Regions from separate parts of the Pseudomonas sp. AC255 genome, predicted to be linked through region 2. Evidence: predicted binding sites of a transcription regulator. Region 2 holds the regulator's gene; each other region holds the start of a gene.
The links. The regulator FliA, encoded in region 2, starts transcription of late flagellar genes. The targets are predictions, from matches to a motif close to CTAAAGTTTNNNNNNNNNNNGCCGNTAA.
Positions count from the first base shown of each region.

Region 1: ACZZ0K_RS10580 (methyl-accepting chemotaxis protein) is a predicted target of FliA. The motif match lies at 1,197-1,224, and genes of this name have one in related genera.
Region 3: ACZZ0K_RS22200 (methyl-accepting chemotaxis protein) is a predicted target of FliA. The motif match lies at 4,465-4,492, and genes of this name have one in related genera.
Region 4: ACZZ0K_RS03065 (flagellar protein MotY) is a predicted target of FliA. The motif match lies at 4,629-4,656, and genes of this name have one in related genera.

Region 1 covers NZ_OZ409841.1:2,307,420-2,314,945, forward strand. The annotation lists gene ACZZ0K_RS10570 (DUF1294 domain-containing protein) at 1-221, opposite strand, end outside; gene ACZZ0K_RS10575 (undecaprenyl-diphosphate phosphatase) at 218-1,048, opposite strand; gene ACZZ0K_RS10580 (methyl-accepting chemotaxis protein) at 1,353-2,987, shown strand; gene pnuC (nicotinamide riboside transporter PnuC) at 3,712-4,275, shown strand; gene ACZZ0K_RS10590 (AAA family ATPase) at 4,272-4,796, shown strand; gene ACZZ0K_RS10595 (hypothetical protein) at 5,128-5,577, shown strand; gene ACZZ0K_RS10600 (hypothetical protein) at 5,579-6,151, shown strand; gene ACZZ0K_RS10605 (hypothetical protein) at 6,225-7,211, shown strand; gene ACZZ0K_RS10610 (C39 family peptidase) at 7,276-7,526, shown strand, end outside.
Region 2 covers NZ_OZ409841.1:3,551,597-3,559,122, forward strand. The annotation lists gene ACZZ0K_RS16180 (chemotaxis protein CheA) at 1-1,550, opposite strand, end outside; gene ACZZ0K_RS16185 (protein phosphatase CheZ) at 1,604-2,392, opposite strand; gene ACZZ0K_RS16190 (chemotaxis response regulator CheY) at 2,411-2,782, opposite strand; gene fliA (RNA polymerase sigma factor FliA) at 2,950-3,690, opposite strand; gene fleN (flagellar synthesis regulator FleN) at 3,687-4,517, opposite strand; gene flhF (flagellar biosynthesis protein FlhF) at 4,634-5,974, opposite strand; gene flhA (flagellar biosynthesis protein FlhA) at 5,986-7,526, opposite strand, start outside.
Region 3 covers NZ_OZ409841.1:4,917,922-4,925,447, forward strand. The annotation lists gene hutU (urocanate hydratase) at 1-84, opposite strand, end outside; gene ACZZ0K_RS22175 (HutD/Ves family protein) at 559-1,128, opposite strand; gene hutC (histidine utilization repressor) at 1,125-1,835, opposite strand; gene ACZZ0K_RS22185 (formimidoylglutamate deiminase) at 1,982-3,346, shown strand; gene ACZZ0K_RS22190 (lipocalin family protein) at 3,433-4,002, opposite strand; gene ACZZ0K_RS22195 (hypothetical protein) at 4,032-4,286, opposite strand; gene ACZZ0K_RS22200 (methyl-accepting chemotaxis protein) at 4,568-6,460, shown strand; gene ACZZ0K_RS22205 (DUF924 family protein) at 6,568-7,170, opposite strand; gene ACZZ0K_RS22210 (class 1 fructose-bisphosphatase) at 7,174-7,526, opposite strand, start outside.
Region 4 covers NZ_OZ409841.1:633,805-641,330, reverse strand. The annotation lists gene nth (endonuclease III) at 1-37, shown strand, start outside; gene ACZZ0K_RS03085 (PA3496 family putative envelope integrity protein) at 145-324, shown strand; gene ACZZ0K_RS03080 (response regulator transcription factor) at 413-1,039, opposite strand; gene ACZZ0K_RS03075 (hypothetical protein) at 1,486-2,187, shown strand; partial or broken gene ACZZ0K_RS03070 (argininosuccinate synthase) at 2,302-3,518, opposite strand; gene ACZZ0K_RS03065 (flagellar protein MotY) at 3,648-4,562, opposite strand; gene pyrC (dihydroorotase) at 4,723-5,769, shown strand; gene rnt (ribonuclease T) at 5,766-6,443, shown strand; gene ACZZ0K_RS03050 (peroxiredoxin) at 6,518-7,120, opposite strand; gene ACZZ0K_RS03045 (bacterioferritin-associated ferredoxin) at 7,433-7,526, shown strand, end outside.

The sequences.
Region 1 (7,526 bases), 1.2 Mb from region 2:
CGGGCTTTGCGTTTGTCGGCCCAGTACAGAAAGAACGCCAGCACACTGACAATCCCGTACGCCGACAGCGGCACCCGCGAGATGCCGCTGAGCCACATCGACAGCGAGCCGAACAGCGGCAGCGCGCAGACGATCAGCAACACCACAAGCTTCAATTTCAGATGCTGAACGCGGCCGCCTGTAGGTCGTCGCTCAGGGCGGCGCGTGCGCGGATCATTCATGCCTTCGCTGCCGACCAATCCACCCAGCCGAACTGCCAGGTCGCCAGAATGAACAGGCCGAACGCAATCCGGTACCAGGCAAACGCTGCGTAGCTGTGGCTGCCAATGAACTTGAGCAGGCCGCGTACAGCGATCATGGCGAAGATGAACGCCGTGACAAAACCAATGGCGAACACCGGGAAATCCGCCGGCACGAACAGGTCGCGGTATTTGTAACCTGAATACACCGCCGCACCGACCATGGTTGGCATGGCGAGGAAGAAAGAAAACTCGGTGGCCGTCTTGCGTGACAGGCCGAAAAGCAAGCCACCAATGATCGTCGAGCCGGAACGCGAGGTGCCTGGAATCATCGCCAGGCATTGCGCGAAGCCGATTTTCAACGCGTCGGTCCAGCGAATCTCGTCGACGGTTTCGGCATGCACTTCATGCTGGCGCTGTTCGGCCCACAACATGATGATTCCGCCGATGACCAGCGCCGCCGCCACGGTGATCGGGTTGAACAGATATTCGTGGATCAGATCGGCAAAAATTACGCCGAGCACTACGGCCGGCAGGAAGGCGATCAGCAGGTTGGCGGTGAAACGCCGGGCGCTCGGCTGGGTCGGCAGGCCGATCACCACGTCGAGGATCTTGCGCCGAAATTCCCAGACCACCGCGAGGATCGCGCCGAGCTGGATGATGATGTTGAACGCCATGGCCCGTTCGCCGCCGAAGTTCAGCAAGTCGGCGACGATGATCTGGTGTCCGGTACTTGAAATGGGCAAAAACTCCGTGAGCCCTTCTACAACGCCTAATATCAGTGCCTGCAAGGCAGTCCAAAGATCCATCAATCCCCCAAAGAGCGATGCGCGCGGCATGCCCCGATAGTATTTTTAGCGTTCACTGCGTTCAGCGTAGCGGGTTAAAGCTGTATCGATTCCGCGCGCACAGGATCTACACGAAACGGTAAAAACTCCGTGAAATTTCGAAACCGGATTCAGGTTTTCGCGTGCGGGGCCGAAATCTTAACAGACAAGCCTTAATAGCGCTCCCCGCGTTAGGCGGCTCAAGTTGCGCAATCGCGAGCCCACAGCTGTGGCTGGATGCTGGCGATCGTTTATTACAAGAACAAGAATCCGGAGTGACAGCGTTATGAACAGCTTGCGCAGTGTGTCGATCAGCCGACGCTTGTGGCTCATCTTGATCGTGGCGGTGGTCATGTTGCTGACCTTGGGCGTGCTGATGCTCAAGCAGATCCATGACGACCTCTACCACGCCAAGGCGCAGAAAACCCAGCACGTGGTGCAGACCGCCAGTGGCCTGCTCACCTATTACCAAGGTCTTGAGACCGCTGGCACCCTGACCAGGGATGCCGCGCAAAAGCAGGCACTGACCGCGATCCGTGGCCTGCGCTACGACCAGAGCGACTACTTCTGGATCAACGACCTCACGCCCGTGATGGTCATGCACCCGACCAACCCCAAACTTGAAGGCCAGAACCTCTCGGCGATCCGCGACCCGGACGGCTTTGCGGTGTTCAACGAAATGGTCGCCATCGCCAAGGCCAAAGGCGCGGGCATGGTCAATTATCGCTGGCCGAAGCCGGGAGCGACTGATCCCGTTGCCAAGACCTCTTATGTGAAGCTGTTTGAGCCGTGGGGCTGGGTGATCGGCTCCGGCGTGTATGTCGACGATGTGCAAGCCGAATTCCAGGGGCAGATGATCAAGGCGTCGGCCATCGGCCTGGCGATTGCGCTGATCATGGCGCTGCTGGTGATTCTGATCGCACGCAGCATCGTCCGTCCGTTGCAGGAAACCGTGAATGCGATGGCCAACATCGCCAGTGGCGAAAGCGACCTGACCCGCAGCCTCGATACCCATGGCAAGGATGAAGTCACCGAACTGGCCCATCACTTCAATGCCTTTACGGCCAAGCTGCGCCGGGTGATCGGTGATCTGCAGGTATCGGCCAGCGCTCTGGGGCAGTCTTCCAGCGAGCTGGGTAACGATGCCTCGCAGGCGCAGCAGCGCAGCCAGCAGCAGTCGCAGCAGATGGAACTGGTAGCCACGGCGATCAATGAAGTTACCTACGGCGTGCAGGACGTGGCGAAAAACGCCGAACACGCCGCCGCAGAAATGCGCGATGCCGAAGCGCAGGCGCAACAGGGGCAGATCAATATTGACGGCAGCCTGCAACAGATCGACAAGCTCTCGGGCACGATTGATCAAGCGGTGGAAGTGATCCGCACCCTGGCGGCGGAGAGTACGCAGATTGGCAGCGTGCTGGAGGTGATTCGTTCGATTGCCGAACAGACCAACCTGTTGGCCTTGAACGCGGCGATTGAAGCGGCGCGCGCGGGAGAACAGGGTCGCGGGTTTGCCGTGGTGGCCGATGAGGTGCGCTTGCTGGCCCAGCGTACGCAGAAATCGACGGCGGAGATTCAGTCGATGATCGAGCGTTTGCAGAATCATTCGGAGGCTGCGGTGAAGGTGATCGGCGACAGCAGCAAGGCCTCGCAACTGACCATTGAACAGGCGGGACTGGCCGGGGCGAGCCTTAATGCGATTGGCCAGGCGTTGCGTAATCTCAACGGTCTCAATGCGTCGATTGCCAGCGCTACGCTGCAACAGGCGCAGGTGGTTGAGGACATCAACCAGAACGTCACCCAGGCGGCCGGGCTTTCCCATAGCACCGCGTTGGCGGCTGAGCAATCCAGTGCAGCCAGCCTGCGGCTTGGGCAACTGAGCGAACAGCTCAACGGGCTGCTGCGCCAGTTCCGGGTCTGACCGGTCACCGAGGTGAGCCCACCCTCACCCCAGCCCTCTCCCCGAGGAGAGGGAGCAGATCACTGCGCTTTTCATGATCTGCGTTCGACGCGTTATTCCAGGTCGGCGTACCTCGACCAAACAACGCGATCAGTTCCCTCTCCCTCCGGGAGAGGGTTAGGGTGAAGGGCTTTTGATCGCAGATCACTGGGCTTTTCATGATCTGCGTTCGACGCGTTATTCCAGGTCGGCGTACCTCGACCAAACAACGCGATCAGTTCCTCTCCCTCCGGGAGAGGGTTAGGGTGAGGGGCTTTTGATCGCAGATCACTGGGCTTTTCATGATCTGCGTTCGACGCGATATTCCAGGTCGGCGTACCTCGACCAAACAACGCGGTCAGTTACCTCTCCCTCCGGGCGAGGGTTAGGGTGAGGGGCTTTTGATCGCAGATCACTGGGCTTTTCATGATCTGCGTTCGACGCGTTATTCCAGGTCGGCGTACCTCGACCAAACAACGCGGTCAGTTCCCTCTCCCTCCGGGAGAGGGTTAGGGTGAGGGGCTTTTGATCGCAGATCACTGGGCTTTTCATGATCTGCGTTCGACGCGTTATTCCAGGTCGGCGTACCTCGACCAAACAACGCGGTCAGTTCCCTCTCCCTCCGGGAGAGGGTTAGGGTGAGGGGCTTTTGACCTGACTAATGCAGTACAATCCGCCCCCTTCTCAACTCCCCCAAGGATCACTCATGTCCGGGCTTGAACTGTTTGCCGCTGCCCTCGGTGTCATCGCCGTGTGGCTGACGGTCAAGCAGAATCCGTGGTGCTGGCCGATCGGGCTGGTCATGGTGTTGCTCTACAGCTGGATCTTCTTTGAGGTGAAGCTGTATTCGGACATGTTGCTGCAAGTGATCTACGCCGCGCTGCAGATCTACGGCTGGTGGCAGTGGACCCGCGCCGGGACGATGCATGACGGTCGCCAGGTTACCCGCCTCGATGCACGCTCGATGGTGCTCGGCCTCGGCGTTGGGGCGATCGGCAGTGTGTTGCTGGGCGCGGCGATGGCGCACTGGACCGACGCCGCACAGCCGTGGCTCGATGCCGCGCTCACCGGTTTCAGTCTGGTCGCGCAACTGTGGATGGCGCAAAAACGTCTGCAATGCTGGGCGCTGTGGTTCGTCCTCGATGTGATCTTTGTCGGCCTGTTCATCTATAAAGGCCTGTACCTGACCGCCGCGCTCTACGCGCTGTTTACCTTGCTCGCCGTGCAAGGCTGGCGGGAATGGCGCGCCGATCCGGCGTTGCGCACATGAAAGTCGTTGTTCTCACCGGCCCGGAATCCACCGGCAAGAGCTGGCTGGCGGCAGGGTTGGAGCAGCGTTTCGGCGGCGTGCGCGTTGATGAATATGTTCGTCGGTTCATCGAAGACAACCCACGCGACACTTGCCTTGCGGATATCCCTGATATCGCCCGGGGCCAGTTGCAATGGGAAGATCAGGCGCGCGCGAAACAGCCCCCACTGCTGATTCTCGACACCCACCTGCTGAGCAATATCCTTTGGAGCCAGACTCTGTTTGGCGACTGCCCGGCCTGGCTGGAAACCGAGTTACTGGCGCGCCATTACGACCTGCACCTGCTGTTGTCCCCGCAACAGATCGACTGGACCGAAGACGGCCAGCGCTGCCAACCGGATCTTGCGGATCGAGTGACCTTCTTCAAGGCCACCCGCGCTTGGCTAATCCAGCATCAACAGCCGATACAAATCATCAAAGGCAATTGGGCCGAACGCCAGACACAAGCCTTTGCGGCGGTCGAGCGTTTGCTGTCCAGATGAGCCGCCCGGCAGCTTTTAACGCAAAACTGTCCGTTTTTGAAACACTCCCGACCGCGCAAAGGCCCCGCCCAAGCGTCATTCATCCTTGCGTCACGTGATCTGTTACGCCGATGAAACACCTCGGCGCAAACCCCTGTTCCAGAGCTTTCCGGCGCCCATTGCCCCTCAAGCGATCCGCCCTTTGTCTCAGCGCTGAAACAGTGCCCGCAACAGGGAATTTCCCAAAGCATGTAAGCCGTTGAAATAAAAAGATAATTCAAAACCGGCACAGCTTTCGCTCTCTCCTTCACAACGCTGAATAACCCAGCCCACTGAAGAAGGAATTGCAGCCGTGGGGAAATTCAATAAAGGCCTGACCTGCCTCCTGCTGATCGGATCAGCCGCCAGCGCTTTGATCAGCGTCAGCGCCCAGGCTGAAGGCAACGGCGTGATCGTCCTTAACCGCGACGTTCAACCCATCGCGATCGGGCGCAATGGCGGCAAAGACCCCTATCCGACCACGGTCAACGCCAACCCTTCGGTGCGGATCAACCAGACCCTCAGCAGTACCGAACTCACTGACGGTGATTTCGCCAGTGTCGCCAGCGGCTCATCGATTCGCGGCAACATGACCACGCCCAGTTCCAACCTGCCCGGCATGAACACCCTGACCAATCAGAACGGCCTGCCCGGCATGCGTACTGGCAGCGGCGGTGGTTCTGGCGCCTCGATCTCCAATACCGTCAACCGGGCAATGAGCACCGGGCTGGCGCCTCTGACTCGTATGGCCGGAGGCCAATGACATGAATCGCACCCTGCTGCTTCTCGCCCTGCTCGGCTGCACCAGCGCCATGGCCGATTCGGCTTCAGTCAACAAGGCAAACATTCAGGATTCCGGCGCTCAGTATCGCGGCAACTTCAATGTCAACCAGGCTGCCGGTGACCAGATGCAACAAGCCAACACCAAGGCGATTGCCATCGGCACCGAAGCCCATGCCACCACCAGCGTCAGGCAGACCATCGACACGCCCGCCAGCCGCGCCATCGACGCGAGCGCCAACATCGGCGGCAACTCTTTCAGCAATGGCAACGGCATCCTCGGTGTTAACCAGGGCGCCGGTGCCAACAATCAAATGGCCAACGTGACGCGCGTCAGCATCAGTGCCGGCCCGCAGAGCGTTGACGACAGCGCCCTTTCGCAACAGAACGTGGCGTTTTTACCGAGCTCAGGAGCAACTGGTACCTCAATCGGCAGTCGCCAGGTCACGACCAGTGATCAGGCCTTCACCGGCAGCCGCGGGGTAATCCAGGTGAACCAGAGTGCCGGGGTGGGGAACCGCATGGCTAACACCCTGAGCATCCGGGTCGCAGACTGACCCAAACAAAAAGCAGTGCAATTAGAAAAGTCCCAACACTTAACCAACTAATAAGCACGACGGAGAAACAACCATGAAACCTACAATGGCTCTCAAACCACTGGTTTTCGCACTCGCAGCAGTGATGGCAATGGCAGCACAGGCCGACGGTCGTGGTAACGGGCATGGCAATGGACACGGCAATGGTCACGGCCAGCCACAAGGTCCGAATCTTGAACAACTGCTGCAGATCACCGCAGGCGCCGGCGCCGCTGTACTTGACGCACAAAACAGCGACGGCAACGTGGTGAAAAACCAGGGCACCCTGAACAACGCCAATGCCAGCGACTCGCTCAACGGCTCCAACGGCAACATGGGTGCCAACGTGGCGGGCGGCGACGGCAACCAGCAGGACAACGCTGCTGCGCTGGCTACCGCTGACGAAAGCTTCATCTTCGGCAATGCTGTTGCCGCCTCGAGCGCGACTCAGGTGAACAACAACAACTACGTGAAAAACTCTTCCACCTTCAACAACGCCAACCTCACCAATACTGGCAACAACGGTTCCGGCAACATCGGCATCAACGTGACCGCCGGCAACTTCAACCAACAGAAAAACAATCTCGCCATCGCCGTTTCCGGTGGTCGTGTAGCGCAGGCTGCCGCCTCTGCCAACCAGTCCTCGACTGGCCTGGTCGTGGAAAACAAAGGCGTGCAGGCTTACAAAACCGACACCCTTACCGGTACTTATGCAGCCGCTGGCGTGTTCAAAGCCAAAGGCACTGCGACCATCGAAGACGACAACGACCATGGTGGTTGGGGTAACCGTGGCGGCGGCCATGGCGGCAACGATGATCAGAAAGCCAAGTTCGAAGCCGTGGGTACTTTTGGCCTCGCTGGCGTCACCACCCAACAAGTGTTGACCAAAGATGGCTGGAAAACTCCTGTCGTCAACAACGCCAACATGACCAACTCGATGAACAACTTCTCCGGCAACGGCGGAGCCAACGTCTCGGCGGGTGTGGGCAACCAACAAAGCAACTCGCTGTCCATCGCCGCAGGTTGCAAAGCCTGCATGTAATCGCGATCGAAACGAAAGCCCCGGCAACGGGGCTTTTCCTCGGTTCCACAAGGCGTATTCGATCATGCGGACTCCTGCCCTCCTCGCTCTGCTTTGTCTGTGCGGCCTGACTCAGGCGGCCCAGATGCCCGTCGCTGCCCTGCCGGGTGGCGTGCTGGTCTACAAGGATGTGCAAAGCATTCGTGAGCGCAAGTTTGCCGACATCGTCGAACAGAAAACCGACTTCAGCTGCGGCGCTGCTGCACTGGCGACGGTCCTGCGCCAGGCCTATTGGCTCGACGTCGATGAGGAGCACATCATCAAAGGCATGCTGGT
Region 2 (7,526 bases):
TCCTGCTCGGCCGCCAGCACCACGCGACCGCCACGGGCCTTGCCCGATGCTTCGCGTTCTTCCGGCGACTCGATGCCGTGGTCGACGGCGTTGCGCACCAAGTGGACCAGCGGGTCGGCGAGGGCCTCGACAAGGTTTTTGTCGAGGTCGGTTTCTTCGCCCACCAGTTCCAGGTTGATCTCTTTCTTGAGCTGACGCGCGAGGTCGCGAACCAGACGCGGGAAGCGCCCGAAGACCTTCTTGATCGGCTGCATCCGCGTCTTCATCACGGCGGTCTGCAGGTCAGCGGTGACCACGTCGAGGTTCGACACGGCCTTGGACATGGCTTCGTCGCCGCTGTTGAGGCCCAGACGCACCAGACGGTTACGCACCAGCACCAGCTCGCCGACCATGTTCATGATCTCGTCGAGCCGCGCGGTGTCGACGCGCACGGTGGTTTCCGCTTCGCTGGCCGGCTTTTCTGCCGGGGCAGCAGCTGGCGCACGGGCCGGAGCCGGTGCAGCAGCGGCGGCCGGTTTCGGCGCCTCGGCTTTCGGTTCAGGCTTGGCGGCAGGCTTCGGCGCAGCAGCGGCAGCCGGAGCTTTCGCCGCTGGCGTGGCGACGCTCGACACGGAGCCGGCAGTCGCAGCGCTGGCGTCAAACTTGCCTTTGCCGTGCAATTCGTCGAGCAGCGATTCGAATTCGTGATCGCTGATCAGATCACTGCCGGCCGCAGCGGCTGCCGGTGCAGCAGGTGCTGACGGGGCCGAAGCGATGGCCGATTCCAGCGCGTCAACGGCGAAGTTGCCCTTGCCGTGCAACTGATCGAGCAAGGCTTCGAATTCGTCGTCGGTGATGTCCGAGCTGTCGCCCGCGGCCGGAGCAGCCGGCGCTGCTGGTGCCGCCGGAGTGACCGCATCGACAGCAAACTGGCCCTTGCCGTGCAGCTGATCGAGCAGCGATTCAAATTCGGCGTCGGTGATTTCATCGCTCGCCGCCGTGTCGGCAACCGGCGCGGGCGCCACAGCAGCGGCCGGAGCCTCGGCCTGGGCCTTGACGGCGTTCAGCGAGTCCAGCAGTTGTTCGAATTCGTTATCGGTGATGTCGTCCGAGGAGTCGCTTTCAACGACCAGTTCTTCGATCATCTCGGCAACCGGCGAAGCCGGGGCTTCATCCGCCGATTGCGGTTCGGCCAGACGCGCCAGCGCGGCCAGCAGTTCCGGCGTGGCAGCGGTGATCGGTGCACGCTCACGGACTTCGCTGAACATGCTGTTCACCGCGTCCAGTGCTTCGAGCACCACGTCCATCAGTTCTGCATCAACGCGACGCTCACCCTTGCGCAGGATGTCGAACACGTTTTCGGCGATGTGACAGCACTCCACCAGCTCATTGAGCTGAAGGAAGCCGGCGCCCCCTTTTACAGTGTGGAAACCGCGAAAAATTGCATTGAGCAGATCTGCATCATCCGGACGGCTTTCCAGCTCGACCAGTTGTTCGGACAGTTGCTCAAGAATCTCGCCGGCCTCAACCAGGAAATCCTGAAGGATCTCTTCATCGGCGCCGAAGCTCATTAATGGGGTGCTCCTACAGGTCTAAAAACCCAAAAAACCCGAATTCCGAAACTCTAGAATCCAAGGCTGGATAACAAATCGTCCACATCGTCCTGACCGGACACAACGTCTTCTCGTTTATCGGCATGAATCTGCGGACCTTCACCCTGCGAGAGATGTTTTTGTGGATCTTTTTCAGCAAGCATTGCGGCGCGGTCATGTTCGATGCCCGCAAAGCGGTCGACCTGACTGGCCATGAGCACGAGTTTGAGCAGATTGCTTTCGACTTCGGTGACCAGTTGGGTCACACGCTTGATCACTTGACCTGTGAGGTCCTGGTAATCCTGAGCCAGCAGGATGTCGTTGAGGTTGCTCGACACCGCACGGTTGTCCGTGCTGCTGCGTGACAGAAAACCGTCGACCCGGCGCGCCAGTTCACGGAACTCTTCAGCCCCGACCTCGCGACGCATGAAGCGGCCCCAATCGGCGCTCAACGTCTGCGCTTCATCAGCGAGACTGTTGACCACCGGCGTGGCGCTTTCCACCAGATCCATGGTGCGGTTGGCCGCGGCTTCCGTCAGCTTGACCACATAGCCCAGGCGTTCGGTGGCGTCGGTGATTTGCGACACTTCCTCGGCCTGCGGCATGTGCGGATCGATCTGGAAATTGACGATCGCACTGTGCAGTTCACGTGTGAGCTTGCCCACTTCCTGATACAGGCCGCGGTCACGGGTCTGATTGAGCTCATGGATCAGTTGCACCGCGTCGCCGAACTTGCCTTTTTCAAGGCTTTCGACCAGTTCGACCGCGTGTTTTTTCAGGGTCGATTCGAAATCGCCCTGTGATGATTCGTTATGCTCCATAGCTCCCCCGCGCATTCATCAGCCGATGCGTTCGAAAATCTTCTCGATTTTGTCTTTCAACGCTTGAGCCGTGAAAGGTTTGACTACGTAACCGTTCACACCGGCCTGAGCGGCCTCGATGATCTGCTCGCGTTTGGCTTCAGCAGTCACCATCAACACCGGGAGGTGCTTGAGTTTTTCATCGGCGCGCACGTGACGCAGCAGGTCGATACCGGTCATGCCCGGCATGTTCCAGTCCGTTACCAGAAAGTCGATGCTGCCGCTGTTGAGCACCGGAATGGCAGTGGTGCCATCGTCGGCCTCGACGGTGTTGGTGAACCCAAGATCGCGCAGCAGGTTCTTGATGATCCGCCGCATCGTTGAGAAGTCATCAACGATGAGGATTTTCATGTCTTTGTTCAATTCGACCTCCAAGCAGTCTTAAACGCGCCCAGCACCTGGACGCGCCACTTCAATCAATCGGCGCAGCACTTAAAGTTTGTCTGGAGCACAACGGATCGAGACCGGCGCCGTTCATCACCGCACCAGCCTCGTTTCGCAGTGTCCCCACACTGCCTTCAGCGCGCTCGCCACTCCCCCAAACGCCCCCGCAGACGGGCCGCGCACTGGCTGTGTAACTGGCTGACCCGCGATTCACTGACGCCAAGGACTTCACCGATTTCCTTGAGGTTCAGCTCTTCGTCGTAGTACAGCGCCAACACCAGTCGCTCACGCTCCGGCAAATTGGCAATCGCGTCCGCCAGCGCCGCCTGGAAGCGTTCATCTTCCAGATCGCGTGACGGCTCCATATGAGCACTGGCGCCATCCTCGTGCAGCCCTTCGTGTTCGCCGTCCTGCAAGAGGTCGTCGAAACTGAACAGGCGACTGCCCAAGGTGTCATTCAGAATCCCGTAGTAATCGTCGAGACTCAATTGGAGTTCGGCCGCAACCTCGTGATCTTTAGCGTCACGGCCGGTTTTAGCTTCAATCGAGCGAATCGCGTCGCTGACCATCCTGGTATTACGGTGAACCGAGCGTGGTGCCCAATCCCCTTTGCGCACTTCATCGAGCATCGCGCCGCGGATTCGAATGCCCGCGTACGTTTCGAAACTGGCGCCTTTGCTGGCGTCGTATTTGGTCGAGACTTCCAGCAAACCGATCATCCCGGCCTGGATCAGGTCTTCGACCTGCACGCTGGCCGGCAGGCGCGCCAGCAAGTGATAGGCAATGCGCTTGACCAGCGGCGCGTAGCGCTCGATCAATTCGTATTGCGCGTCACGCGCCGACTTTTTGTAAAGATTCATGCCACTGGCGGTCATATCACAGGCCCTGCGGTTTGCTGCACGAGACGCTCGACGAAAAATTCCAGATGCCCGCGCGGGTTGGCGGGCAGCGGCCAGGTATCGACCTTCTGGGCGATGGCCTTGAAGGCCAGTGCGCACTTGGAACGGGGAAAGGCTTCGTAGACGGCGCGCTGCTTCTGCACTGCCTTGCGCACGCTTTCGTCGTATGGCACGGCGCCGACGTATTGTAGGGCGACGTCGAGGAAGCGATCCGTGACCTTGGTCAACTTGGCGAACAGGTTGCGCCCTTCCTGCGGGCTCTGCGCCATGTTGGCCAGCACGCGGAAGCGGTTCATGCCGTAGTCGCGGTTGAGCAACTTGATCAGCGCGTAAGCGTCGGTGATCGAAGTCGGCTCGTCGCAGACCACCAGCAACACTTCCTGGGCGGCGCGTACGAAACTGACTACCGAGTCACCAATACCCGCAGCGGTGTCGATCACCAGCACGTCGAGATTGTCGCCGATGTCGCTGAACGCCTGGATCAGGCCGGCGTGTTGCGCCGGGCTCAAGTGCACCATGCTCTGCGTGCCGGAGGCCGCCGGCACGATGCGAATCCCGCCCGGGCCTTGCAACAGCACGTCGCGCAATTCGCAACGGCCTTCGATGACGTCGGCCAGTGTGCGCTTGGGTGTCAGCCCCAGCAGAACGTCGACGTTCGCCAGGCCCAGGTCGGCGTCCAGCAGCATGACCCGACGGCCAAGCTCTGCCAGCGCCAGCGACAAGTTCACTGACACGTTAGTCTTGCCGACGCCACCTTTGCCGCCGGTCACCGCGATCACCTGTACGGGATGCATGCTGCCCATGTTATTTCTTTACCTTGTCTTGCATAGACGGAGGCCACATTACTGGCTGCGCGTTCCTGATCGGAACAATGCGTGGCAGACCATCGATGTAGGTACAAAAACTGTTCATGATTACCTCAGCCAACCTGCTTGGTCGGGCTGTGATAGATATCAGCGAACATGTCAGCCATGGCTTCTTCGCTGGGTTCTTCCTGCATTTGCACGCTGACGGCGCGGCTGACCAATTGATGACGACGCGGCAGATGCAGATCATCCGGAATCCGTGGGCCATCGGTCAGGTACGCGACCGGCAATTCATGACTGATCGCCAGGCTCAACACTTCGCCGAGACTGGCCGTTTCATCCAGTTTAGTCAGGATGCAGCCGGCCAGCCCGCAACGCTTGTAACTGTGATAAGCGGCGGTTAGAACCTGTTTCTGGCTGGTGGTTGCCAGGACCAGATAATTTTTTGAGCGAATGCCACGCCCGGCCAGGCTCTCAAGCTGCATGCGCAACGCCGGATCACTGGCTTGCAGGCCGGCAGTATCGATCAAAACCACGCGTTTGCGTAGCAGTGGATCCAATGCCTGCACCAGCGACTGACCCGGATCGACGTGCGTTACCGGCACGTTGAGGATGCGCCCGAGGGTTTTCAATTGTTCCTGCGCGCCGATGCGGAAGCTGTCCATGCTCACCAGTGCAACGTTCTGCGCGCCGTACTTGAGCACGTAACGCGCGGCGAGCTTGGCCAGCGTCGTGGTCTTGCCCATGCCGGCGGGGCCGACCATGGCAATCACACCGCCCTCTTCCAGCGGCTCGACTTCCGGTACGGCAATCATCCGCGCCAGGTGCGCCAGCAGCATGCGCCAGGCCTGACGGGGTTCTTCGATATCGGTGATCATCGCCAACAGATCGCGCGACAGCGGGCCGGACAGGCCGATGCGCTGCAGACGGCGATACAGATTGGCCTGGGCCGGACGGCTGCCTTGCAACTGATTCCAGGCCAGGGTGCCGAGCTGCACTTCCATCAGCTCTCGCAGGCTGTTCAATTCAAAACGCATCGAATCCAGTGCTCGCGGATCGACACCCGCCGAGGCCTGCGCAGGCGCTGCAGCCGGACGCGCCGGGGCAGCGTAGGTTGGCTCGCTCAGCGGCTCGGCAGCGGTCAGCGGCAGGCCTGCGGTCAACGGCAGCCCGGCGAACAACTGCTGATTGGTGTTGCCGTCGGCTTCGCCACGCAGGCTCAGCTCGGCCTGGGCGGTGACGATGCGCGACTGGGTCTTGCGCAGCTCGTCTTCGAGTTCCATGTTCGGAACCCGTGGCGCCAGCGCCGACAATTTGTAATCCAGAGCCGCCGTCAACTCGACGCCGCCGGCAATGCGGCGGTTGCCGATGATGGCGGCATCAGCGCCCAGCTCATCGCGAACCAGCTTCATGGCCTGACGCATATCGGCGGCGAAAAAACGCTTAACTTGCATAAACCACTACCTCAGCCGTTGGGCCCTACTGTCGCAACGATGGTCACTTGCTTGTTGTCCGGTACTTCCTGGTAGGCCAGTACATGCAGCCCTGGCACTGCGAGGCGGCCGAAACGCGAGAGCATCGCGCGAATCGGGCCTGCTACCAGCAGGATCACCGGTTGGCCTTGCATTTCCTGACGCTGGGCCGCTTCGATCAACGAACGTTGCAGCTTCTCGGCCATGCTCGGCTCCAGCAGAACGCCCTCTTCCGAGCCTTGTCCTGCCTTCTGCAGACTATTGAGCAATATCTGTTCCAACCTTGGTTCCAATGTGATTACAGGCAGCTCGGACTCAGTGCCTACAATGCTTTGGACGATTGCACGGGATACGCCGACCCGCACAGCGGCGACCAGCGCGGCGGTATCTTGACTCTTCGCGGCGTTGTTCGCGATCGCTTCGGCGATGCTGCGGATGTCGCGCACCGGCACGTGCTCGGCGAGCAGCGCTTGCAGGACCTTGAGCAACTGCGACAGCGAAACCACGCCCGGCACCAGCTCTTCCGCCAGTTTCGGCGAGCTCTTGGCCAGCAATTGCATGAGTTGCTGCACTTCCTCGTGGCCAATCAGCTCACTGGAGTGCTTGTACAGAATCTGGTTCAAGTGCGTGGCGACCACGGTGCTGGCGTCGACCACGGTGTAGCCGAGTGATTGCGCCTGGGCGCGCTGGCTGATTTCGATCCACACCGCCTCCAGGCCGAAAGCCGGATCTTTGGCGTTGATCCCGTTGAGCGAGCCATACACCTGGCCGGGGTTGATCGCCAGTTCGCGGTCCGGGTAGATCTCGGCCTCAGCGAGAATCACGCCCATCAGCGTCAAGCGATACGCGCTCGGCGCCAGATCAAGGTTGTCGCGGATGTGCACGGTCGGCATCAGGAAGCCCAGATCCTGCGAGAGCTTCTTGCGCACACCCTTGATCCGCGCGAGCAATTGCCCACCCTGATTGCGGTCTACCAGCGGAATCAGGCGATAGCCAACTTCCAGGCCGATCATGTCGATCGGCGTGACGTCGTCCCAGCCCAGCTCTTTGGTTTCCATGGCGCGGGCCGGCGACGGCAGCAGTTCCTGCTGACGCTTGACCTCTTCCAGCGCCACGACCTTGGCAACGTTCTGCTTTTTCCAGAACAGGTACGCGCCGCCCGCAGCCAGCGCGGCCATGCTCAGGAAGGAGAAGTGCGGCATGCCCGGCACCAGACCCATCACCGCCATCAAACCAGCGGCCACGGCCAGCGCTTTCGGCGAGGCGAACATCTGGCGGTTGATCTGCTTGCCCATGTCTTCCGAGCCGGAAGCACGGGTCACCATGATCGCCGCTGCTGTAGATAACAACAGTGATGGCAATTGCGCCACTAAACCGTCACCGATGGTCAGCAAGGCGTAAACCTTGCCCGCATCGCCGAAGCTCATGCCGTGCTGGAAGATACCCACGGCCATGCCGCCGATGAGGTTGATGAACAGAATCAGCAGGCCGGCGATGGCGTCACCACGGACGAACTTGCTGGCACCGTCCATCG
Region 3 (7,526 bases), 1.4 Mb from region 2:
GCTCTTGGCGGTCAGCGTGTTACCGCGTGCGGCGCGGATCTGCACGTCACGAAACTTGTTGCTGTTCTGGGTATTGTCAGTCACGAAAAAGACTCCTCAGCGATCAATTCAAACCAACCCTGGCAGTGGGCAGCAGCCTGCGCGCTATGCTGCGCGACAAGCGAATCAGTGGACGCTGCAGAGAGTCTCGAACGACTCATACGCATACGTCTTTACTTGTACATACAAGCATATGCAATCAAGCGGCCAACTTGTTGGAGGAGTGTTCAGGAAAAATCAGGGGTAGGGCTGGAGAGCGCCTGAATCGGGGGTTCTGGCGTGAATGAAATTTTCCGGCAGGAGATTCCGGGGAGATGCGGCTGGGCCAGGTCAGCGTGGGTTTGCGCCACGCTGGGGCGTTCGGTAACAAGTTGGTGCGTGGAGGGAAACAAGAGTGGGGATGGCTTTTGTGGCGAGGGGATTTATCCCCGCTGGGCTGCGCAGCAGACCGCTTTTTTATCAAGAATGGGGCCGCTTCGCGACCCAGCGGGGATAAATCCCCTCGCCACAGGGGTGTGTTCAGTTCTGGAGGAGTTCGATCACGCAGCATGCGGCGTTGGTGGAGACTTCGACCAGCCCGCTGTTGCCGTCCAGCTGCAGGCAATCATGCCGACCGAGCTGTGAAACGCCGTCGCCTACACGCACGTCCATCAGCTCACTGACACTGAACACCAGCACTGTCGATGCCGAACTGAAGAACCGCTGCTCGCCGGCCAACCACTGCAACCGCGCGCTGTAACATTGCGGCGCGTAGATCAGATTGAAGTCGCGAATCGCACCGCCGAGCAAGGTGCAGGACACCCGACTTTCGCCGCTGAAGGCGAACGGGTCCAGCGGTAACAGTGGGCGGGTAGCGTCACCGTCGACGCACAGGGTCATGCCGTCGCCCTGCAACACGGTGATCACTCGCTGGTAACCGGCGAATGTCGAGAAACCGCCCGATTCGGTGATGTCGGCAATTGACAGGCGCCAGCCGAAACCGTCCAGGCCAGCGCCGGCATCACGGGTGATTTCCTCGGTGCTGCCGCCGCCGTTTTTCCACGGCATGCGCGGGTAGCCTTCGGCGCGTAAAACCTTTATCTCATTCATTTGTGAAAGCGCCCTTCCAGACGATGGCGGGAACCCGGGTGAATCAAACGTGCCGCCGTCACCGGTTGACGCCCCGACCAAGTCCGCCGACGGATCAGCAGACACGGCTCGCCCTTTTCGATCTGCAGCAACTTGCACTCCGACGGCTCGGCAAGAATCGCTTCGACCACGTGTTCGCCCTCGGTCAGCGGCGCGACCTGGTTGAGATAGGCGTAGGGCGTTTGCAGAGTGAAATCCTGCTTGAGGTATTCCGGGGCGACCAAAGCGTTGACGAAACGGTCTTCGATTTGCACCGGGATGTCGTTTTCGTAGTGCACGATCAGCGAGTGGAAGACCTTCTGGCCTTCGCGCATGTCCAGCGCCAGCGCGCGTTCGGAACCGGCGGCCTCTTCTTCGAGGGTGATGACCTGACAGGTGTGGCGATGCCCGCGCGAGGCGATTTCGTCGGCAATGTTGTGCACTTCGAACAGCGCGGACTGGCTCTTCGGTTCGGCGACAAACGTGCCCACGCCTTGCATGCGCACCAGCAGGCCGTCGGCGGTCATCTCGCGCAGGGCGCGGTTGATAGTCATGCGACTGAAGCCGAGCTGGCTGACCAGCTCGCTTTCGGACGGCACGCGGTAGTGCGGCGGCCAATTACCGCTGTCGATCTGCTGGGTGATCATCTGTTTGACGCGGGCGTACAAGGGCGCCGGACTGTCGCCCATGTTCGCGGCCAACGGAGAAACTGGAGGCGGAGTCGGCACGGTTGATCCCTGTTCATTGGATGAAAGTGACTAGCTTGCCGGAGTTTACCGGGCAGGCAAACGTCTGTATATGTATATACAAATAACACACGATGGGGTGCCGAACGATGTCCGCCTTCTTTGCCGAACGCGCACTGCTGCCTAACGGATGGGCCAAAAATGTACGTCTCGAGGTCAGCGCCGATGGCCTGCTGACCCGAATCCAGGCCGATTCCAGCGCAGACGAAGCCGAGCGGCTGCGCGGGCCGTTGCTGCCGGGGATGCCCAATCTGCACTCCCACGCCTTCCAGCGTGCCATGGCTGGATTGGCCGAGGTGGCCGGCAACCCCAACGACAGTTTCTGGACCTGGCGCGATCTGATGTACCGCCTCGTCGGAAAAATCAGCCCGGATCAGCTCGGCATCATCGCCCGTCAGCTGTACATCGAAATGCTCAAGGCCGGTTACACCTCGGTCGCCGAATTTCACTACGTGCACCACGACAGCAACGGCCAGCCGTATGCCGATCCTGCCGAACTGGCTTTGCGTATCAGCCAGGCCGCCAGCGAAAGCGGCATCGGTCTGACCCTGCTGCCAGTGCTCTACAGTCATTCCGGATTCGGCGGGCAGACGCCAAACGATGGCCAGCGTCGCTTTATCAACAGCACTGAAAACTATCTGAATCTGCAAGCGCGGTTGCAGCCATTACTGGCGCAGCAAAAGGCGCAATCGCTGGGCCTGTGTTTCCACTCGCTGCGGGCGGTGACGCCACAACAAATCAGCGAAGTGTTGGCGGCCAGTGACAAACAATGCCCGGTGCACATACACATCGCCGAACAGCAAAAGGAAGTCGACGATTGCCTGAGCTGGAGCGGTCGTCGTCCGCTGCAATGGCTGTACGAGAACACTGAAGTCGATCAGCGCTGGTGTCTGGTCCACGCCACCCACGCCAACCCGGAAGAAGTCACGCTGATGGCCAACAGTCGCGCGATCGCCGGGCTGTGCCTGACCACTGAAGCGAATCTGGGTGACGGGATTTTCCCGGCGGTGGACTTTCTTGCCCAGGGCGGGCGCATGGGCATTGGCTCCGACAGCCATGTGTCGCTGAGCGTGGTGGAAGAATTGCGCTGGCTGGAATATGGCCAGCGTCTGCGTGACCAGCGGCGCAATCGCTTGTATGGCGCGCAGCAGCCGATGGTCGGTCGCACACTATATGACGCCGCGCTGGACGGCGGCACGCAAGCGTTGGGGCAACCGATTGGTGCGCTGAAAGTGGGCAAGCGCGCGGACTGGATTGTCCTCGATGGCAACGATCCGTATCTGGCGACGGCCAATGGCGACGGGATTCTCAATCGCTGGTTGTTCGCCGGCGGCGATCGCCAGGTGCGCGATGTGCTGGTCAATGGTCAATGGGTGGTGCGCGATGGCCGGCATGCTGGCGAAGAGGAAAGCGCCCGAGCCTTCACCCAGGTCCTGCGCGATCTTTTAGGGTAAGAAAAGCAAAAGATCGCAGCCTTCGGCAGCTCCTACACGAATGCATTCTCATGTAGGAGCTGCCGAAGGCTGCGATCTTTTCGCTCTTAATTAGACGTCTTGGCCATCTGCCGATCCGACGCGCGCCAGATCAGGCGTGTGGTGTCGTAACCCTGTTGACGCGCCTTGCTCAGCAATTCTTCACGCACTACACCGTTGACGGTCGGTGTGCGTGACAGCAGCCACAAGTACTTGCGACTCGGATCGCCGACGATGGCGGTCTTGTAATCGTCGCTGACATACAACACCCAGTACTCGCCCTTCGCCACACCCGGCACCAGGCGCGAGAACCAGTTATCGAATTCGACCCAGAGCTTGTCGGTCTTGCCCGGCACTTGTGGATAAGCCGTGCCCTTGGCTTCTTCCCACTGCCACTCCGGGGTCAGGCAACGGTTGAGCACGCCGACATTACCGTCAGGCTTGAGGGTGTAATGGGCTTCGGATTGCGCGCAGTGGCGCTGGAAGTACATCGGCAAGCGTGCCAGTTCATACCAGGTGCCCTGATAACGCTTGAGATTGACGCTGTTGACGGTCTTGGGCGCCAACGGGTCGACGCCGGAAGTGGCGCAGCCAGCCAGTACCAGGCCAGCAAAAAGGATCAGCAATAACCGCTTCATTTTTTTCTCCGTGGGCGCGAAGCCCCGGTTTACTTCAGGCCTTGGCCGGAAAACATCAGCACTTTGTCACCGGCGTATTGCACGCTGATAAAGCTGTTCTTGTCGCCCCAGGTGCAGCTGGACATACCGAGCGCGCCCGAGCAATCGGTGGGCTTGCCGAGAAGGGTTTCCACTTCGGACTTGGCCATGCCGGCCGAGAGCTTGGAGTAGTTTTCCTGATTGACCTTGCTGCATGCGGCCAACAGCACGCAAAACGACAGCAGGGCGATAGATCGCAGCGACATGGTGAAACTCCTGGAACGAGGGGGGATGGCATGGTGCCAACCAGAAGCTTAGAAGAGAAAAGTGTCATCTGGTTCCGTGACCGAACGCCTATTTATCAGCCCGCCCGTCCGGCTTTTGTCGGTAAATCAAAAACTTTGTGAAGCCGTCGAGCATTTCGTCGACTTTCCCCACAAGCGCCTAATCTTTGGCGCGGCGCGGTCGAAATAAGAGCAGCGCAACGCTGCCGAATATGGCAAATTGCCGCCCTTTCCTGACCAGCCCCTTCGCGGTAGTTCATTCGATGACCAGAAACATGAAATTCAGCCACAAGATTTTGCTGGCTGCTGCCCTTGTGGTGGCCGTTGCGTTCGTCTGTTTCATCCTCTTCAACGACTATCGCCAGCGTCAGGCATTGAGCAGCAGCACCGAAGCGACCATGCAGGAACTGGGTAGCCTGACCACCAGCAACATCCAGACCTGGCTGGAAAGTCGCATTCAACTGCTGCAATCGCTGTCGCAGCAAGTCGCCGTCGACGGCAACGCGCCCGCCAGCCTCAAGCGCATCATCGACCTGCCCGCCTACACCGGCAATTTCCAGCTCAGCTATTTTGGCGGTGCCGACGGCGTGATGTTCTCGGTGCCGGCCGGCAACCGTGCGCCGGACTACGATCCACGGGCGCGCGGCTGGTACAAAGCGGCCAACAGCGCGCAGCAGACCATCGTCACCGAACCGTACATAGCCGCTTCGTCGGGCAAACTGGTGATCACCGTCGCCACCCCGGTGCAGCGTCAGGGCCAAATGCTCGGCGTCGCCGGTGCCGACATCGATCTGACCAGCGTCAGCGCGATCATCAACTCGCTGAACTTCGGCGGCCACGGTCATGCATTCATTGTCAGCGCCGAAGGGAAAATCCTGATTCACCCGGACAGCAAGCTGGTGCTCAAAACACTGGCCGAGGCTTATCCGAACGGTGCGCCCAAAGTCAGCCCGGGCCTGAAAGAAGTCGAGTTCGACGGCAAGACCCAGTTGATCTCATTCACCCACGTCAACGGCGTGCCATCGGCTGACTGGTACGTGGCGCTGGTGCTCGACAAAGACACCGCGTTCTCGATGCTCAGCGAATTCCGCACCTCGGCACTGATCGCCATGGTCATCGCCGTGTTGATCATCATCGGCCTGCTCGGCATGCTGATTCGCGTGCTGATGCAACCGCTGCTGACCATGGGCCGTGCGATGCATGACATCGCTGAAGGCGAAGGCGATCTGACCAAGCGTCTGGTGATTCACGGCAACGATGAATTCGGCGCATTGGGTACGTCGTTCAACCGCTTCGTCGAACGCATTCATACGTCGATCCGCGAAGTGTCCTCGGCCACCGGCCAGGTCAACGAAGTCGCCCTGCGTGTGGTCGCTGCCTCGAACTCGTCGATGTACAACTCCGACCAGCAGGCCAGCCGCACCAACAGCGTCGCCGCCGCGATCAATCAGCTCGGCGCCGCCGCTCAGGAAATCGCCCAGAACGCCGCGCTCGCCTCGCAGCATTCCAGCGATGCGCGCAGCCTCGCGGTCGACGGCCAGCAGGTGGTGGATAAAACCATCCACGCCATGCAACAACTGTCGGCGAAGATCAGCGATTCCTGCGGCAATATCGAAACGCTGAACAGCAACACGGTGAACATCGGCCAGATTCTCGAAGTGATCACCAGCATTTCCCAGCAGACCAACCTGCTCGCACTCAACGCCGCCATTGAAGCCGCGCGTGCCGGTGAGGCCGGACGCGGTTTCGCCGTGGTCGCTGACGAGGTGCGCAACCTCGCGCACCGCACCCAGGATTCGGCGCAGCAAGTGCAGAAGATGATCGAAGAGCTGCAGGTCGGCGCACGCCAGGCGGTAACCATCATGACCGAGAGCCAGCGCGAGAGCGAAAGCAGCGTCGGCATCGCCAACCAGGCCGGCGAGCGTCTGGGCAGCGTGACCCAGCGCATCGGCGAAATCGACGGCATGAACCAGTCGGTAGCCACCGCGACCGAAGAACAGACCGCCGTGGTCGAGTCGATCAACGTTGATATCAACGAGATCAACACGCTGAATCAGGAAGGCGTGGAGAACTTGCAGGCGACGTTGCGCGCGTGTTCGGACCTTGAGCAGCAGGCGGCGCGGTTGAAGCATCTGGTCGGCAGCTTCAGGATCTAAGCTGCAGCCTCAGGCCTCTTCGCGAGCAGGCTCGCTCCCACAGTGGAATGCATTTCAATTGTGGGAGCGAGCCTGCTCGCGAAAGCGGCATAAGCCGCACTGAAGATTCAGAATCTTGAGCCGGGCCTGGACAGGAACTCCAATTCCTCAGACGTAGACTCCCGCCCCAACACCGCATTGCGATGCGGAAACCGGCCAAACCGGGCAATCACCTTCCGATGCCGCTCGGCATAGTCCAGGTTATCGGCAAACACCGCCCGCTCCGACTCTGGCTGTTCAGCCACCAATTCAATAAATCTGGAAACGGCTTCGTTCTGCACCGCGAGGTTTTCGCAGTGTTCGAACACCAGATAAATGAACACACGCTGAATCGGTTTCAACTGCCGATCGAAATCCGCTGCAATGCCTTGCGCGACAAGCTTCTGTGCGCGCAGATCACCGGAAAAGGCTTTGGGAGTGTCGCGATAGATCATGCGCGGCAGCTGATCGAGCAGCAGCACTACCGCCAGCCAGCCTTCGGGACATTGCGTCCACTCAGTCAATTCGCCGGCCAGGGCCTGATCGACAAAGACCCCGAAACGCGTCTGCGCTTCGAGGTCCTGGCTGTTTCGCTTGCCGAACCACAACTTGCCCTTTTCGGCCGCTACTTCGCTGGCTGATTCGGCGTGTCCGAACCACCAGTCGAGCAACGGCTGCCAGGGCGCGTGCATGGTTTATTCCTTGTGGTAGGCCGTGGCGCGGGCGACTTCTTCTTTCGAACCGAGGAACACTGCAACGCGCTGGTGCAGGCCTTCCGGCTGGATGTCGAGAATGCGCTGGTGACCGTCGGTGGACGCGCCGCCGGCTTGTTCGACAAGGAACGACATCGGGTTGGCTTCATACATCAGGCGCAGCTTGCCCGGTTTCGACGGCTCGCGGCTGTCGCGCGGGTACATGAACAGACCACCACGGGTCAGGATGCGGTGGACGTCAGCAACCATCGCCGCGACCCAGCGCATGTTGTAATTCTTCTTCAACGGACCTTCTTCACCGGCCAGCAGCTCGCCGACATAGCGCTGTACCGGGG
Region 4 (7,526 bases), 2.9 Mb from region 2:
TCTATGCGAATACAAACATAAAACTTCTGACGATTGAGCGGTCATCGGCTTTTCGCATCCATCGATTGAAAAAATCTTTTTTACCCGCCGCAGTAATGTCGATATAAGGAGCGCCAAAGGCAGTCTTAGCCGGGAGTTGACTTCATGAGTACCGACACAGAGCAACTGGATGTAGAAGAGGATCTTATTGCCACCGACGCCGATGAGGTCGAACCGGTGGTTGAAGTGGCCAAGACCAACCTTAGCAAGCGTCGCACAATCGACAACCTGCTTGAGGAGCGCCGACTGCAAAGGCAATTGGCCGACTACGATTATGATCTGTGATATCTGAAGGCCTCCCTAGACGGAGGCTTTTCATTTTTTGCGACAACCGAGCTTGATCGGCCCATGACGTTCTCAGCTGTCGAATCGTTCAAACCAGGCCGTTGCGCTGCGCCAACTCGATCAGATCAACCAGAGAACGCGCATTGAGTTTCAGCAACAGGCGAGTCTTGTAAGTGCTTACAGTCTTGTTGCTCAAGAACATGCCATCGGCGATTTCCTTGTTGGTCTTGCCGCGCGCCAACTGCTGCAACACCATCATTTCCCGCCCGGACAGACGATCAACCATGTCCGCTTCACTCGCATTGCCCAGACTGGTGCGCACAGTGTGCAGCGCCTGATTGGGAAAATAACTGTAGCCGGACAGAACTGCCTTGATCGCACTGAGCAACTCGGTCAAATCCTGCTGCTTGCACACGTAACCCGCTGCGCCCGATTGCATGCAACGCATTGAAAAATGTCCGGGAGCCTGGGAAGTCAGCACCAGCACTTTCACCGGCATGGCAGTGGAGGTCAGGCGCGCAATAACTTCCAGTCCGTCGAGTTTGGGTATTCCAATATCCAGAATGACAAGATCGGGCATTTGTTCACGAGCAATTTGTAGTGCATCAACGCCATTATCCGTTTCTGCAATGACTTCGTAGCCATGCCGTTCCATCAGCATACGCACCGCAAGTCGAATGACGGGGTGGTCATCCACGATCAGCACTTTATTCATGGGCAAGTCCAGTTTTCGCTGTTCGAATTTTTAGAACACGCACGATATCCCAGTCACTTGCTTCACGGCATGGCAACTTTTACACGCATTTGCATCGAGAGACATTCCCTACAGGTATTGAGGATAATTCCCACAAATTCAGTGCTCATGCCCCATTGCAAGCGCCTTCCGATCTTTCATACGCCGGCGGAGTTTGATCTCTGCGCAGCTGAGTCCTGCGCCATGCTGGGAGGATGGAAAACTTAACGGGTGCAATAAAGAAACTTCATACGCGATGTTTCACCTGTGTCAGGACATATGACGCAACGAACCGACACAACCAGCTGTTCGACACAACATCATTCATTCTATAAAACTTTGACTAATTGCCGCGCACTTGCACAAGCGGATTTGCTATAGCTGAAACAATCCAACTTAAACTAGACAAACCATATAGAAGCAAAACCATGCTAAAGATAAAAAACAAAATCACCAACCCCATGACAGTCATCGCCATATTTGCAATTCTTTCGGAAACCTCGGCGGCGGTATCGTTACCATTTCTTGATAACAAGGACCGGGAAATTTACGTCTGGTTTCTGATCAGTTTCCCCTTTTACTTGTTATTCCTGTTCTTCATCACTCTCAACTTCAATCATCGCTCGCTTTACTCGCCTTCAGACTTCGGCAAAGACAAAAGCTTTTTGAAAACCACTCAAAATAACCAGAGGAACGAATCCTTTCGCGAAGCAGGCGAGCGTTGCGCTTTTGAGCTGACCAGTTGCATCGTGTCGGGTAAAACCGGACCAGGCCGAGTGCCGATTCCCTGCAGAGTTCACAACGCGCCGGACCCACCGCTCGGTCCACGCAACCGAACCCATCCGGTTGTGCAGAATATCAAGCTGTCACCCTCGGTAAGTGAACTGAACATCATTGATGCAAGAGGCATTGATGCAGCGAAGGAATTCGATGCCATCTTCGAAACGCTAAAAGGCGTCGATAAAAAGCACGCGCGGGTTCTCGTATTTCTTTGTAATCATGCGTCGGACGCGCTTGCCCACTCCGCATTGCAACAGAGCAGGCAGGCCAAGAAAGGCTCAGGAGCCACACTGTGCATCGTATATAACCTGTGTTCGCAGACAGTGACACTACTGGGACGAACCAGCTGAACCGGGTCAAGACTGCGCGCAGATACACGAGGGAGCCTGATGAACCAGAAAAAAAGATGAAAAAAGGCGGCCCTCAACAGGCCGCCTTTTTTATTGCGCATCGGTCTGAGCCACTCAGAACAACTTGCGGCCCTTGTTGGCAGCAATGCGCATGCGCAGCGCGTTGAGCTTGATGAAGCCCGCCGCATCCGCCTGATTGTAAGCACCGCCATCTTCTTCGAAGGTGGCGATGTTGGCGTCGAACAGCGAATCGTCGGACTTGCGGCCGGTGACGATGACGTTGCCCTTGTACAGCTTCAGGCGCACTACGCCGTTCACGTTGACCTGCGAAGCGTCGATCATCTGTTGCAGCATCAGACGCTCAGGGCTCCACCAGTAGCCGGTGTAGATCAGGCTGGCGTACTTGGGCATCAGCTCGTCTTTGAGGTGAGCGACTTCGCGGTCCAGAGTGATCGATTCGATGGCGCGGTGAGCGCGCAGCATGATGGTGCCACCCGGGGTCTCGTAGCAGCCACGGGACTTCATGCCGACATAACGGTTTTCGACGATGTCGAGACGACCGATGCCGTGCTCGCCGCCGATCTTGTTCAGCGTCGCCAGTACGGTGGCCGGGGTCATTTCGACGCCGTCCAGCGCGACGATGTCGCCGTTGCGGTAAGTCAGTTCCAGGTATTGCGGGGTGTCGGGAGCCTTCTCCGGGGAGACGGTCCAGCGCCACATGTCTTCTTCGTGCTCGGTCCAGGTGTCTTCCAGCACGCCGCCTTCATAGGAGATGTGCAGCAGGTTGGCGTCCATCGAGTACGGAGATTTTTCTTGCCGTGGCGTTCGATCGGGATCGCGTGCTTCTCGGCGTAGTCCATCAGCTTCTCGCGCGACAGCAGGTCCCACTCGCGCCAAGGGGCGATGACTTTCACGCCTGGCTTGAGCGCGTAAGCGCCCAGTTCGAAGCGCACCTGGTCGTTGCCCTTGCCGGTGGCGCCATGGGAAATGGCGTCGGCGCCGGTTTCGTTGGCGATTTCGATCAGGCGCTTGGCGATCAGCGGACGGGCGATGGAAGTACCCAGCAGGTACTCGCCTTCGTAAACGGTGTTGGCGCGGAACATCGGGAACACGAAATCACGCACGAACTCTTCGCGCAGATCGTCGATGTAGATTTCTTTGACGCCCATGGCCTGAGCCTTGGCGCGGGCCGGCTCGACCTCTTCGCCTTGACCGAGATCGGCGGTGAAAGTCACCACTTCACAGTTATAAGTATCCTGCAGCCACTTGAGGATCACCGAAGTGTCCAGGCCGCCGGAATACGCCAGAACGACCTTGTTTACGTCCGCCATGCCATCACTCCACGGGGTTCTACGGAAAGCCGGGGAGTCTACCGCTCAAACGCGATAATTTACAGAGGCGCGACAGCTTAAGACGACAAAGCGACAGAATCTGTCGAGAGCGCGACGATGACCGGCGAGTCAGGAAGTCGCTGCGGCGGTGGCTGGCGTACTCGCTTGCGGCGCTGGCGCAGGGGCTGTGGTCGGTGCCACACGCGACAGTTTCACGTTGACCCGGCGATTCTTCGCACGATTGGCCTTGCTGGTGTTCGGCACGATCGGATACTGCTCGCCGTGGAAACGCACGGTGATCTGCGATTCCTGAATGCCGTTGGCCTTGAAGAAATCCACCACCGCCAGCGCGCGGCGGCGCGACAATTCGCGGTTGGTCAGGCGATTGCCGCTGTTGTCGGAATGGCCGTCGAGGTCAATGTGGTTCACCGTCGGGTCGGCCTTCATGTATTCGAGCATCACTTGCAGCTTGGCCTTGGCAGCCGGGTCCAGCTCAACGCCTTCGCCGGGAAAGCCTATCTGCGACTGCTTGATCTGGTCGAAATTCTGCGGCAGCAATTTCGCCACGCAGCCTTGATAGTCGTTGAACGCCTTGCTGAATTTCACCGGCAACAAACGCACTTCCGACACCCGGCCATCGCCAGACGCACGGCGAACTACCGGGCTACGGCCGTCCAGCAGACCGCTGATCAGCCCACCGGCCTGGGATTGCGAGCTGTTGAACAACACATTGCCACTGCCCAGCCGTACCGAGCCCAGATTGATATCGCCGCGCCCCGGCTGCCACGGTGCAGCGGCAGCGAGCAACGTCGCCGAGCCGCCACCAAGCATGGCGTTGTAGGCATTCAGGCGAAAGATCGCCTGCTCACCGGCCTTGCGCACGAACTCGCCCGAGCCGAAATCAGTGATCGGTTGCGTCAGGCGGCATTCGAACTGATCGCCGGCGACCGTCCACTCAATGTTCTCCAGACGGGTCTGGTAAGTCAGCGCCATCGCGGGAAGGCTGGCAAACACACTGAGCAGGGCTAAATAACGCTGGCGCACGGGAGGCTCCATTGGCTTGTGAAACACAAACACCGATTCACACAATGTTTACGGCATACCTTCGGGATATCGGACGCTTGTGGCAAAACTTGATAGCGGGTGCCTGCAAGAGTCTTTTCCGGTAGCATTCGCCTCAGTTTGACCCGCCTGGAATCCCCTCATGTCCGACCGCCTGACCCTGCTGCGTCCCGACGACTGGCACATTCATCTTCGCGATGGTGCCGTGTTGACCAATACCGTTGCCGATGTGGCCCGCACCTTCGGGCGCGCGATCATCATGCCGAACCTGGTACCGCCGGTGCGCAACGCCGCTGAAGCCGACGGCTATCGTCAGCGCATTCTCGCTGCCCGCCCGGCCGGCAGTCAGTTCGAGCCGTTGATGGTGCTGTACCTCACCGACCGCACCCAACCGGAAGAAATTCGTCAGGCCAAGGCCAGCGGTTTCGTCTACGCCGCCAAGCTCTATCCGGCCGGCGCGACCACCAATTCCGATTCCGGCGTGACCAGCATCGACAAGATCTTCCCGGCGCTGGAAGCCATGGCCGAAGTCGGCATGCCGCTGTTGATCCACGGTGAGGTCACCCGTGGCGACGTCGATGTGTTCGACCGCGAAAAAATCTTCATCGATGAGCACATGCGCCGCGTGGTCGAGCGCTTCCCGACGCTGAAAGTGGTGTTCGAGCACATCACCACCGGTGACGCCGTGCAATTCGTCAACGAGGCTTCGGCCAACGTCGGCGCGACCATCACCGCGCACCACCTGTTGTACAACCGTAACCACATGCTGGTGGGCGGGATTCGGCCGCACTTCTACTGCTTGCCGATCCTCAAGCGCAACACCCATCAGGAAGCCTTGCTCGACGCGGCCACCAGTGGCAGCGCCAAGTTCTTCCTCGGCACCGACTCGGCGCCCCACGCCCAGCACGCCAAGGAAGCCGCCTGCGGTTGCGCCGGTTGCTACACCGCCTACGCCGCCATCGAGATGTATGCCGAAGCGTTTGAACAGCGTAATGCGCTGGACAAGCTCGAAGCCTTCGCCAGCCTCAACGGCCCGCGTTTCTACGGCCTGCCGGCAAACACCGATCGCATCACCCTGGTTCGCGAAGAATGGACCGCCCCAACCAGCCTGCCATTTGGCGAGCTGACCGTTATCCCGCTGCGCGCCGGTGAAAAACTGCGCTGGCGCCTGCTGGAGGAACACGCGTGAGTGAAGAGCATTTCGACGATGAGCTGGACGGTCAAAGTGGTGGCGGCGGTTCCCGTCATCCGATGGCAGCGCGTTTTCGCGGCTACCTGCCGGTTGTCGTCGACGTAGAAACCGGTGGCTTCAACGCAGCCACCGATGCCCTGCTGGAGATTGCCGCGACCACCATCGCCATGGATGAAAAGGGTTTCGTCTACCCGGATCACACCTACTTCTTCCGCGTCGAGCCATTCGAAGGCGCCAACGTTGAAGCGGCAGCGCTGGAGTTCACCGGAATCAAGCTCGATCACCCGCTGCGCATGGCCGTCAGTGAAGAAACCGCGCTGACCGATATTTTCCGTGGCATCCGCAAGGCCCTGAAAGCCAACGGCTGCAAGCGGGCGATTCTGGTCGGGCACAACAGCAGCTTCGATCTGGGCTTTCTCAACGCAGCAGTTGCGCGCCTGGACATGAAGCGCAACCCGTTCCACCCGTTCTCCAGTTTCGACACCGCGACCCTGGCGGGTCTGGCGTACGGTCAGACAGTGCTGGCGAAAGCCTGTCAGGCCGCCGGCATCGATTTCGACGGTCGTGAAGCGCACTCGGCACGCTACGACACCGAAAAGACCGCTGAGCTGTTCTGCGGCATCGTCAATCGCTGGAAACAGATGGGCGGCTGGGAAGACTTCGACGACTGATCCTCGGCGAACAAATCCCGCGCATAAAAAAACCGGCCACATGGGCCGGTTTTTTTGTACCTCGACGTTGCGCCTTACAGGGCCGCAGCGTTCTCGGTCAGGTAAGCTGCAACGCCTTCTGGCGAAGCGTTCATGCCTTTGTCGCCTTTCTTCCAGTTGGCCGGGCAGACTTCGCCGTGCTCTTCGTGGAATTGCAGCGCGTCGACCAGACGGATCAGCTCTTCCATGTTACGGCCCAGCGGCAGGTCGTTGATGATCTGCGAGCGAACCACGCCTTTGTCGTCGATCAGGAACGCGCCGCGGAAAGCCACGCCGCCTTCGGATTCAACGTCGTAAGCCTTGGCGATGTCGTGCTTCATGTCGGCAGCCATGGTGTATTTCACCTGGCCGATGCCGCCATTGTTCACTGGAGTGTTGCGCCAGGCGTTGTGGGTGAAGTGCGAGTCGATCGACACAGCGATCACTTCAACGTTGCGCGCCTTGAAGTCAGCCATGCGGTTGTCCAGAGCGATCAGCTCGGACGGGCAGACGAAGGTGAAGTCCAGCGGGTAGAAGAACACCAGGCCGTATTTGCCTTTGATGGCCGAGGACAGGGTGAAGCTGTCAACGATCTCGCCATTGCCGAGTACGGCCGGGACGGTGAAGTCTGGGGCTTGTTTGCCTACGAGTACGCTCATTGATATCTCCTGGTGTAGAAACTTGAAGTTCAGGGTCCGGGCCAGCCTGTCACCCTCAGGCGACAGCCCTGTGACACGAACCCTCTTCGCAAGGGACGACCATCATACACTGCGTGTTTGGCCTGTCCGTAACGGATTTTCCCTGTTCGGTTATCCACGGCGTATTCATTGGGTCAAGGGAGCGCCTGGCAAATACCGTTCGTCAGTCGCAGGCAAATTGGCTGGGAAGCGTTCCGAAAGCACTTTGACAATCATTCTCGTTAACATTAAGATCCATCGCAATTGAGTCACAACCAGCGACGGTTCTTACTTATGTATGTTTGCCTCTGCACTGGCGTCACCGACGGACAGATCCGCGAAGCGATCTATGAAGGTTGCTGCAGCTACAAAGAAGTTCGCCAGGCCA